DNA from 2 places in the Streptomyces sp. NPDC003456 genome. Region 2 is predicted to be linked to the other one. Evidence: riboswitches for the same ligand, from Rfam matches in the RefSeq annotation. Region 2 holds a riboswitch; the other holds the start of a gene.
The links. Region 2 has a riboswitch for S-adenosylmethionine ahead of ACFYWG_RS15095 (aminotransferase class V-fold PLP-dependent enzyme). Riboswitches for the same ligand answer to the same signal wherever they lie in the genome.
Positions count from the first base shown of each region.

Region 1: it holds a riboswitch for S-adenosylmethionine, as region 2 does, so the genes downstream of both, thrC (threonine synthase) here and ACFYWG_RS15095 (aminotransferase class V-fold PLP-dependent enzyme) in region 2, are expected to answer to the same signal.

Region 1 covers NZ_JBIAOK010000007.1:109,354-114,797, reverse strand. The annotation lists gene ACFYWG_RS27950 (MoaD/ThiS family protein) at 102-377, opposite strand; gene thrC (threonine synthase) at 479-1,765, opposite strand; SAM riboswitch class I at 1,784-1,939, opposite strand; gene ACFYWG_RS27940 (glucosyl-3-phosphoglycerate synthase) at 2,093-3,037, shown strand; gene ACFYWG_RS27935 (trehalose-6-phosphate synthase) at 3,112-4,500, shown strand; gene otsB (trehalose-phosphatase) at 4,508-5,347, shown strand.
Region 2 covers NZ_JBIAOK010000003.1:926,807-932,250, forward strand. The annotation lists gene ACFYWG_RS15085 (cytochrome bc complex cytochrome b subunit) at 1-190, shown strand, start outside; gene trpD (anthranilate phosphoribosyltransferase) at 327-1,391, shown strand; SAM riboswitch class IV at 1,471-1,587, shown strand; gene ACFYWG_RS15095 (aminotransferase class V-fold PLP-dependent enzyme) at 1,750-3,117, shown strand; partial or broken gene ACFYWG_RS15100 (glycerate kinase) at 3,072-3,254, opposite strand; gene ACFYWG_RS15105 (Lrp/AsnC family transcriptional regulator) at 3,393-3,674, opposite strand; gene ACFYWG_RS15110 (rhomboid family intramembrane serine protease) at 3,671-4,432, opposite strand; gene ACFYWG_RS15115 (hypothetical protein) at 4,591-4,830, shown strand; gene ACFYWG_RS15120 (NYN domain-containing protein) at 4,904-5,444, shown strand, end outside.

The DNA of each region.
Region 1 (5,444 bases), on a different contig from region 2:
ACACAGAATTGCCCCCTCCGCTTCTCTCACGGTGGGGGCAATTCGATGCACGCTCGGTGACCGGCATTACTCCAGGTAACAATCAAGCCGGTCGGCCGGATTCATCCGCCGGCGACCGCCGGGATGATCGACACTCCGGCACCGTCCGGCGTGGCCGTCTCCAGCCCCTGCTCGAACCGCACGTCGTCGTCGTTGACGTACACGTTGACGAACCGCCGCAGCTTGCCCTGGTCGTCCAGCACGCGGGCGGCGATCCCGGTGTGGTTCTTCTCCAGGTCGGCGATGACCTCCCCGAGGTTCGCGCCCTCGGCGGCGACCTCGGCCTGCCCGCCGGTGTAGGTGCGCAGGATGGTGGGGATGCGAACGGTGACGCTCATCGGACATGTCCTCCGGTTCTTCTTGAGCTACGGCTGGGGCGCGCCCTCAGGGGCGCGGGGAACTGCGCGACCAGCCCCCACCGGCCCGCAGCGAACAACGATCAGACCAGCCCGGCCTCACGGAACGCGTCCAGGTTGGGCCGGATGGTCGCGGTCAGCCCGGTCCCGGCCACCGCGTCCAGCGTCTTCAGACCGTCCCCGGTGTTGAGCACCACGGTGGTCTTCGCCGGGTCGAGAACCCCGTTCTCGATCAACTTTCGCGTCACACCCACGGTCACCCCGCCGGCGGTCTCCGCGAAGATGCCCTCGGTCCGTGCCAGGACCTTGATCGCGTCGACGACCTGCTCGTCCGTCACGTCCTCCACCGCACCGCCCGTCCGCCGCGCGATGTCCAGCACGTACGGCCCATCCGCCGGGTTGCCGATCGCCAGGGACTTGGCGATCGTGTCGGGCTTCTGCGGACGCACCACGTCGTGGCCGGCCTTGAAGGCCGTCGACACCGGCGAGCAGCCCTCGGCCTGCGCACCGAAGATCTTGTACGGCTTGTCCTCGACGAGACCGAGCTTGATCAGCTCCTGCAGGCCCTTGTCGATCTTCGTGAGCTGCGAGCCGGAGGCGATCGGCACCACGAGCTGGTCGGGCAGCCGCCAGCCGAGCTGTTCGCAGATCTCGTAGGCGAGGGTCTTGGAGCCCTCCGCGTAGTAGGGCCGCAGGTTGACGTTGACGAAGCCCCAGCCCTCGCCCGCCGGGTCGCCGATGAGCTCGGAGCAGAAGCGGTTGACGTCGTCGTAGTTGCCCTCGATGCCGACCAGCTCGCCGCCGTAGACGGCGGCCATGACGACCTTGCCCTGCTCCAGGTCGTGCGGGATGAACACGCAGGAGCGGAAGCCGGCCCGGGCCGCGGCGGCGCCCACCGCGCCGGCCAGGTTGCCGGTGGAGGAGCAGGACAGGGTGGTGAAGCCGAAGGCGCGGGCGGCCTCCAGGGCCTGCGCGACGACCCGGTCCTTGAAGGAGTGCGTCGGGTTGCCCGAGTCGTCCTTGACGAACAGCTTGCCGGCGTCGACGCCCAGCTCGCGGGCGAGGTTGTCGGCCCGGACGAGCTTGGTCCAGCCCGGGTTGATGTTCGGCTTGTCCGCGACGTCGGCCGGGACCGGCAGCAGCGGGGCGTAGCGCCAGATGTTCGCGGGTCCCGCCTCGATCCGCTTGCGCAGCTCCTCGGCGTCGTAGGACGAGAAGTCGTAAGCGATCTCCAGCGGGCCGAAACACTCCTCGCAGGCGAAGACCGGGCCGAGGGGCACGCGGTGACCGCACTCGCGGCAGCTCAGCGCGGCGGCCGGGCCGAGGTCTACGGTGGAGTTCGTGGTGCTTGCAACAGTCTGCACAGCCATGTGAGGCGAGGCCCTTTCTCCTCATCTTCCTCACGACGCATCTCGCCGTGAGACGGATTTGGCACCTTCCCTAGCCGGGAGCCTCGCGAAGTGGTCAGCGGTGACCTACGAGAACCGACTGGAGGGTTGCCGGGGCTTCATCGGGCCGTTTCCCTCTGCCCCTCTGGATGAGCTGTATGTGGTTGTAGGCGGCGGGCGACCCCGGACATGCGATGGTCATCCGCGTTGTTCAAGACTGTAACCGACGACCAGGACAGTTGAGATAGCCGTCCGCACCGCGAGACGCGTCACATCCGTCCCGCCGAGAGAACGCAAGGAGCAGCCACGGTGCTGGAAGAAGTCGAGCGCTGGCTGAGCGCCCGTTCCTGGTCCGTGTACGACCGCCCGCTCCACAGCATCCTGGCGGCCAAGCAGCGCACGGGCCGCACGGTGAGCGTGGTGCTGCCGGCTCTGAACGAGGAGGAGACGGTCGGCGACATCTCCGCCGCCATCCGCCACGACCTGATGCTGCAGGTGCCGCTCGTCGACGAGCTGGTGGTGATCGACTCCGGGTCGACCGACCGCACCTCCGAGGTGGCCGCCGCCGCGGGCGCGACGGTGGTGCACCGGGACGCGATCCTCCCCCGGCTGCCCGCCCTGCCGGGCAAGGGCGAGGTGCTGTGGCGCTCGCTGCTGGTCACCCGCGGCGACATCGTCTGCTTCGTCGACGCGGACCTGCGGGACTTCTCGTCCGACTTCGTCTCCGGCATCGTGGGCCCGCTGCTGACCGACCCGGAGGTCGAGCTGGTCAAGGGCATGTACGACCGTCCCCTCGGCGGGGCCGCCGGGCAGGGCGGCCGGGTCACCGAGCTGATGGCGCGCCCGCTGCTCAACATGCACTGGCCGCGGCTCGCCGGGTTCGTGCAGCCGCTGGGCGGTGAGTACGCGGCCCGCCGCTCCCTGCTGGAGCAGCTGCCCTTCCCCGTCGGGTACGGCGTCGAGCTGGGCGTGCTCGTCGACGCCCTGCACCTGGCCGGCCTCGACGCGCTCGCGCAGGTGGACGTCGGCGTCCGCAAGCACCGCCACCAGGACGGGCAGGCGCTGGGCCGGATGGCCGCCGAGATCTACCGCACGGCCCAGCTGCGGCTGGCCCGGGGGCACCTGATCCGGCCGTCCCTGACCCAGTTCGAGCGGAACGGGGACGGCTTCGAACCGCGCACGTACTCGGTGGACACCGAGGAACGCCCGCCGATGGTGGAGATCGCCGAGTACCAGGCGCGGCGGGCCGCCTGACCCGGGCTGTTTTTCGGCCGCGCGCGGCAGGTCCGTACGTTTGAGCGTTTACAGGCCGGGCTAGGTTGAGGCCTATGGGTTCGACGTACGGTTCTGCACGGGTATTGGTGGCCTCCAACCGCGGCCCGGTCTCCTACACGGTCGGCGAGGACGGTTCGCTGGACGCCAAACGGGGCGGCGGCGGTCTGGTCTCGGGGCTCTCGGCGATCGGCTCGGACGCGGACGCCCTGTGGGTCTGCTCGGCGCTGTCCGACGGCGACCGCGAGGCGGTCCGGCGGGGGGTCGGCGAGGACGGCGTGCGGATGCTCGACATCCCGGCCGACGTGCACGCCGACGCCTACAACGGCATCGCCAACTCGGTGCTGTGGTTCGTCCACCACATGCTCTACCAGACCCCCCTGGAACCGGTCTTCGACGCGGAGTTCCGCCGCCGGTGGGCGTCGTACGAGACGTACAACCGGGCGTTCGCCGAGGCGCTGGCCGAGGAGGCGGCGCAGGGCGCGGCGGTCGTGGTGCAGGACTACCACCTGACGCTGGTGCCGGGCATGCTGCGCGAGCTGCGCCCGGACCTCAGGATCGGCCACTTCTCGCACACGCCGTGGGCGCCGCCGGAGTACTTCCGGATGCTGCCGGACGACGTGGCGGGGCAGGTGCTGCGCGGCATGCTCGGCGCGGACCGGCTCGGCTTCCTCACCCAGCGCTGGGCGGACGCGTTCACCGCGTGCGCCGAGCGGTTCGCGGGCGGGCTCGGCGGCACGCGGATCGGCGTGCACGGCCTCGGCGCGGACGCGGACTTCCTGCGCAAGCGGGCGCACGAGCAGGACGTCGAGGAGCGCATGGCGGCGCTGCGCGAGGAGATCGGCGAGGGCCGCCGCACCGTCGTCCGGGTCGACCGCACGGAGCTGTCGAAGAACATCGTGCGCGGCCTGCTGGCCTACCGGCGGCTGCTCGAGGCCCACGGCGAGTGGCGCGAGCGCGTGTGCCACGTCGCCTTCGCCTACCCCTCGCGGCAGGACCTCGCGGTCTACCGGGACTACACGGCCGAGGTGCAGCGCCTGGCCGACGAGATCAACGCCGAGTTCGGCACGCCGGGCTGGACGCCGGTCGTGCTGCACGTCAAGGACGACTTCGCCCGCTCCCTGGCCGCGTACCGGCTGGCCGACGTGGCCCTGGTCAACCCCATCCGCGACGGGATGAACCTGGTGGCCAAGGAGGTCCCGGTCATCTCGGAGAGGGGCTGCGCGCTGGTGCTGTCCCGGGAGGCCGGGGCGCACGAGGAGCTGGGCGAGGACGCGATCACGGTCAACCCCTACGACGTCACGGGCACGGCCGAGGCCCTGCACGAGGCCCTGTCGATGCGTCCGGAGGAGCGGGCCGAGCGCAGCAAGCGCCTGGCTGCCGCGGCCACGGCCCTGCCGCCCGCGCGCTGGTTCGTCGAGCAGCTCGACGCACTGAGGGGCTGAGCGGCCGATGAGCACCGCCCCCGCCCCCGAGCCCCTGCCCGCCCCCGTCACCGAGGCCGGGCGCCAGGGCCTGGACGCCTTGCTCGCCGGGCCCGGCAAGGCGCTGATCGGCCTCGACTTCGACGGGACGCTCGCGCCGATCGTGGCCGACCCCGACCGGGCCCGGGCCCACCCGGAGGCGCTGTCCGCGCTGGCCGCGCTCGCGCCGAAGGTGGCCGCCGTCGCGGTGGTCACCGGCCGGCCGGCCGAGGTCGCCGTGCGCAACGGCGCCTTCGCCGACGCGCCCGGCCTGGAGCACCTGGTCGTCCTCGGGCACTACGGCGCCGAGCGCTGGGACGCCCGCACCGGTGCGGTCACCGCCCCGCCGGCGCCTCCCGGGGTCGACGCCGTGCGCGCCGAACTGCCGGGGCTGCTGGCGGGCACCGGGACCTACGTCGAGGACAAGGGCCGGGCCGTGGCCGTGCACACCCGGCGGGCAGCCGACCCGCAGGGCGTCTTCGAGGCCCTGCGCGAACCGCTCACCGGGCTGGCGGCCCGCCACGGCCTGATCGTCGAGCCCGGCCGCATGGTCCTGGAGCTGCGCCCGCCCGGCATCGACAAGGGGGTCGCCCTGACCGCCTTCGCCCGCGAGATCGGCGCGGGCTGCGTCCTGTACGCCGGGGACGACCTCGGCGACCTGCCCGCCTACGCCGCCGTGGACGCCCTGCGCGCGGAGGGCACCCCGGGCCTGCTGGTGTGCAGCGGCAGCGACGAGGTGACGGAACTGCGCGACCGCGCGGACCTGGTGGTCGACGGCCCGCAGGGCGTGGTCCACCTCCTGCACGCCTTGGCACACCACATCGCCTGAAGACCCGAGCCCTCACCGGGGCGCACGACGCACAACCGCCGCCACCCCAGGGGCGCGGGGAACTGCGCGAACACCCACCACCGGCCCGCACCCGACA
Region 2 (5,444 bases):
GGCGCACGAGCAGTACAAGCCGGCCGAGATCGGCCCGACGGTCGACGAGAACGGTGTCGAGCGCAAGGTGAAGGGTTCCGAGAAGCTGCGCGCCAAGCTCAGCGACGCCTACTACGGCGAGGGCTCCCAGATCCCGAAGCCCACCGTCGAGGAGTACCGGGAGATCACGAGCGGCCACGGCCACCACTGATCACTGCTTCGCCACGCCACTGAAGGGCCCCGTCCGGTGTTCGGACGGGGCCCTTCGCCCTGTCCGGGGCTGGATAGGGTGGACGCGTCGAGACATTCCGTCCCGCGGTGCGGGACACCTGACCCTGGAGCGGCTTATGAGCGCTGTGACCCCCGCTGGAGGCGACACCGCGGCGGGCCGCTCCTGGCCCACGCTGCTGAACGGCCTGCTGCAGGGCCGGGACCTGACCGCCGACGACACCGCGTGGGCGATGGACCTGATCATGCGCGGTGAGGCCACGGACGCGCAGATCGCCGGATTCGTGGTGGCGCTGCGCGCCAAGGGCGAGACCGTCGAGGAGATCTCCGGGTTCGTCCGGGCGATGTACGAGCACGCCAACGTGATCGAGGTGCCCGGGCCGGCCGTCGACATCGTCGGCACGGGCGGTGACGGGGCGAAGACCGTCAACATCTCCACCATGTCGGCCATCGTCATCGCCGGCACGGGCGCCAAGGTCGTCAAGCACGGCAACCGCGCCGCCTCCTCCGCGTCCGGGGCCTCGGACGTCCTGGAGAAGCTCGGCGTCAACCTGGAGCTGCCGACGCACCGGGTGGCCGGCGTGGCCGAGGAGGCCGGGATCACCTTCTGCTTCGCCGCGAAGTTCCACCCGTCGATGCGCTACGCGGGTGCGGCCCGCGGCCAGTTGGGGATCCGGACGATCTTCAACGTCCTGGGCCCGCTGACCAACCCCGCCAAGGTCCGTGCGCAGGCCGTCGGTGTGGCCGACCCGCGCATGGCGCCGATCGTCGCGGGCGTCTTCGCCGGGCGGGGCCACTCGTCCCTGGTCTTCCGGGGCGACGACGGGCTCGACGAGCTGACCACCACGTCCACCTCCCGGGTGTGGATCGTCCGGGACGGCACGGTGACCGAGGAGGCCTTCGACCCGCGGGACGTGGGGATCGACCTGGTCCCGGTCGAGGCCCTGCGCGGCGCCGACGCCTCCTACAACGCCGAGGTCGCCCGTCGCCTCCTGGACGGCGAGACGGGCCCGGTGCGCGACGCCGTGCTGCTCAACTCGGCGGCGGCCCTGGTGGCGCTGGAGCCGGGCACGGGGACGCTGGCCGAGCAGATCGGCGCCGGCATGGCGAAGGCGGCCGAGTCGATCGACTCCGGGTCCGCCAAGCGCACCCTGGAGCGCTGGGTGGCCGCCACCCACGCCTAGGGCCTGTACGACGACGAGGGCGTCCCGCGATCCGGACCCGGGTTGCGGGACGCCGATCTTTTCGCGTACGTTCCTGACAGGTCATGAGTGACAGTCATGAGGCCCCGGCCGACTGTCCGGCAACCCTCCGTCCGTGGCGGGGTGCCCCGGGTGAAGACCGGGCCGCAGGCAGCGAGGTCTGCGGCAAGCGCGGACCCCTCGCGATACCAGGGGTCCTGGTCGTCGAGGAGTTCTCCGTGAGTCAGCGAATGCGATAGGGCCGCAGAGCCCCGCCTCCGCATCCCCTCTTCCTTCCCCACCCCCGCCGGCAGCCCTCCGGGCGCGCGGGTGGTTCCGCCTGACCTCACGGGAGTTCCGTATGTCCGTCTCCACTGTTGCCGCCGACCGGTCCGTCTGCGCCCCGCTGCCCGTTCTGGGGCGGGATGTCACCGTCCCGCTGGTGACCGGCGGGGAGGTCACCTACGCCGCGCTCGACTACGCGGCCAGCGCCCCGGCGCTCCAGCGGGTCTGGGACGACGTCGCCGCGTACGCGCCCTACTACGGCAGCGTCCACCGCGGCGCCGGGTACCTGTCCCAGCTGTCCACCGACCTGTTCGAGAACGCCCGGCGCACCGTCGCGGAGTTCCTCGGCTGCCGGGACGGCGACCAGGTGGTGTTCACCCGGTCCACCACCGACTCCCTCAACCTCCTCGCCGCCGCCCTGCCCGACGACTGCCGGGTCTTCGTGTTCGAGACCGAGCACCACGCCTCCCTGCTGCCCTGGCGCGGCGCCCGGGTGACCTTCCTGGACGCCCCGGACAGCCCCCGGCAGGCCGTGGAGACCCTGGAGCGGGCCCTGGCCGGCCACGACCCCCAAGGCCCCGCCCTCGTGTGCGTCACCGGCGCCTCCAACGTCACCGGCGAGCTGTGGCCCGTACGGGAGCTCGCGGCCACCGCGCACGCCCACGGCGCCCGGATCGTGCTGGACGCCGCCCAGCTGGCCCCGCACCACCCCGTCTCCGTCGCGGACCTCGACGTCGACTGGGTCGCCTTCTCCGGGCACAAGCTGTACGCGCCCTTCGGCTCCGGCGTGCTGGCCGGGCGGTCCGACTGGCTGCGCGCGGCCGAGCCGTACCTCGCGGGCGGCGGCGCCTCGCGCAAGGTCACGCGCCGGGAGGACGGCGGCGTCGACGTGGAGTGGCACGACAGCGCCGCCCGCCACGAGGCCGGCTCCCCGAACGTCATCGGCGCCTACTCCATCGCCTCCGCCTGCAAGGCCCTCACCGAGGCCGGCTTCGACACGCTGGTCGCCCGCGAGCAGTACCTGATCGACACGGTGCGCGCGGGGCTCGCCGAGGTGCCCCAGGTCCGGATCCTGTCCCTGTTCGGCGACGACGCCCCGCGCGTCGGCGTCCTCTCCTTCGTCGTGGACGGCTGGAACAGCTCCCACTTCGCCGCCGCGCTCTCCGCCGAGTACGGCATCGGCGTCCGGGACGGCCTGTTCTGCGCCCACCCGCTGGTGCGCACGCTGCTCGGCGGCGACCCGCAGCAGCAGGGCGAGTGCGGGGCGCCGGAGGCCGCGCCGGGGGAGAAGTCGCTCAACGCCATCCGGGTCAGCTTCGGCGCGGGCACGCCGGACGAGCACGTGGAGCGGTTCGTGCGGGCCGTGCGGGAGCTGGTGACCGACGGGGCGAAGTGGAACTACCGCACCGAGGACGGCCGTTGCGTGCCGGACACCTCGGCGTGAGTGCCGCGGGCCGCGAGCGGCGGTAGCCGGGACCCGAGCACGATCATCCGCAGGGCCCCTTCCGTGGCGTCCGTGAGCAGGCAGGCGTCCACGCCCGGGACCTCGTGCGCGCCCTCGCCGAGGGTGCCCGCCAGGGCGTCCCGCACGATCCTGCGGACCCGGCCCGGCGCGTTCCGTGAAGCCCGGATGAAGAACTCTTCATCCGCCACGGCCGGCGGACCGGCCCCGCACGGATCGACCCGGCCGAACAACCGGCCCCCGGACCGCCCGGGGGCCTACGCGTCCAGGCCGATGGAGAACGCGGCCTCCAGGTCGTGCTGCGAGTACGTGCGGAACGCCACGTGCGTGTCCGTGCCCTCCACCCCGGGGATCTTGCTGATCCGGCCGGGGATCACCTCGGCCAGGTCCTCGTGCCGGCTCACCCGGACCATCGCGATCAGGTCGTAGGTGCCGGTGACGGAGAAGACCTCGCTGACGTTCTCCAGCGCCGCGATCGACTCGGCGATCTCGGGGATCCGGTCCACGCTGGTCTTGATGAGGACGATCGCGGTGATCACGGCTGGTTCTCTCCCTCGGGAGCCGGAGCAGGGGCGGTCCTCACTCTAGTAGGGCCGGTCGGGCGGCCGTAGCGGACGGACGCGTAGCCGAAGCCGAGCCCGAACCCGATCAGGTGGGCCAGGTAGGCCACCCCCGGCCCGTCCGAGGCGCGCCCGGCGGCCAGCCACTGCAGGGCCGCCCAGAACGGCAGCACGATCCACGCCGGGAAGCGCACCGGCAGGAAGAACAGGAACGGCAGGAGACTGGTCACCCGGGCGCGCGGGAACAGGTACAGGAACGCGCCGAGGACGGCGGAGATCGCTCCCGAGGCGCCGACGAGGGACTGGCCCGAGTGGGCGTTGGCGACGGCGTAGCCCAACAGGGCCAGGCAGCCGCAGCCGGTGTAGAACAGCAGGAACTGCACCCGGCCCATCCGTTCCTCGGTCATCGCCCCGAAGACGTAGAGGAAGAGCATGTTGCCGAGCAGGTGCACCCAGCTGCCGTGGACGAACAGCGCGGTCACGGGGGTGAGGACCGAGCCGCCGGTGCCCGCGGAGCCGTCGAACAGCTCCGCGGGGATCACGCCCCAGCGGCGGAAGTAGGCGCGCTGCGCGGCGAGCAGGTCGTCACCCGTGCCGTAGGCCGGATTCAGGCCCGAACCGGGTCCGGCCAGGAAGACCAGGCAGCACAGGGCGATCAGCGAGTACGTCACCGGTGCCGACGACCTCCCGGCCGCCCTGCCGGCCCGGACGAACGACGCACTCCACTTGCGGATCATGACTACAGAGCATGACGTAAGGGGACGCAACCGGGCAGACCGCCTCGCCGCCGTGGACACGTGGGCGGCGGGCACCCCCCAGGCCGTAGGGTTACGAGCCACACGCACCGGGGATGCCGGTGGCGTCACGGACACTAGAGGAAAGAGAACAGGTCACGATGACGGTTCCCCTGCCGACCGCCGGGACGCGGTGGCGCTGCACCCTCTGCGGCAACCTCACGCGCTTCGACGTGACCCGCTCGTCGAAGGTCGTCGAGTACGTCCACCTCGACCTGGCCGGAGAGCCGAAGGTCGAGGAGCGCGAGGTGCTCAGTGAGACCATCGAGTCGGTGCGCTGCCGCTGGTGCAACGCGGTGGACCAGGTGGAACTCGTGGACAGGCCGGGCGCCGGCTCCTGACGATGGGGGTCCCCCCGCTCTCGAGCGACGTCGAGAGCGGGGGAGGGCCCCGCACAGCATTGGGGTGTGACGGATGGTGGAGACCGCGGGCGGGGGGCCGGACGACGGCGCCGCCGAGGTGCTCGACCGTCCGCTGCCCGACGGCGTGCGCCGCAGGGTCGTGCAGATCGTCTCCGACGGCTTCGGATCGCTGACGGTCGGCGAGCTGCCCGCCCAGCTGCGGCAGTACGCCCGCTTCGCCCCCAACCGGCGGGCGAAGTTCGCCGGCAACGCCATGGCCTCGGCGCTGGAGACCGACCCGCTGTTCCGCCAGCGCATCGGGGAGAAGCTCAGAGAGGCCCAGCCCGAGCTGGCCGGTGCCCTGGACTCCGGTTCCCCGCCCCCGGCCGCGGACCCGCTCGACGTGGCGGCCGCGGCCTACGTGCTGCGCCCGCCCGGCTGGGTGAAGCTGGTGGCCGCCGCCGGCGAGGAGGCCCAGCGGGCCGACGCCGAGCGGGCCGACGAGGAGAACCGGGCCGAGCTGGACCGGCTGCGCGCCGAGCTCGACCGGGCCCGGGAGCAGACCCGGACCGAGACCGAGCGGCTGCGTGCGGACCTGGAGTCGGCCAGGAAGG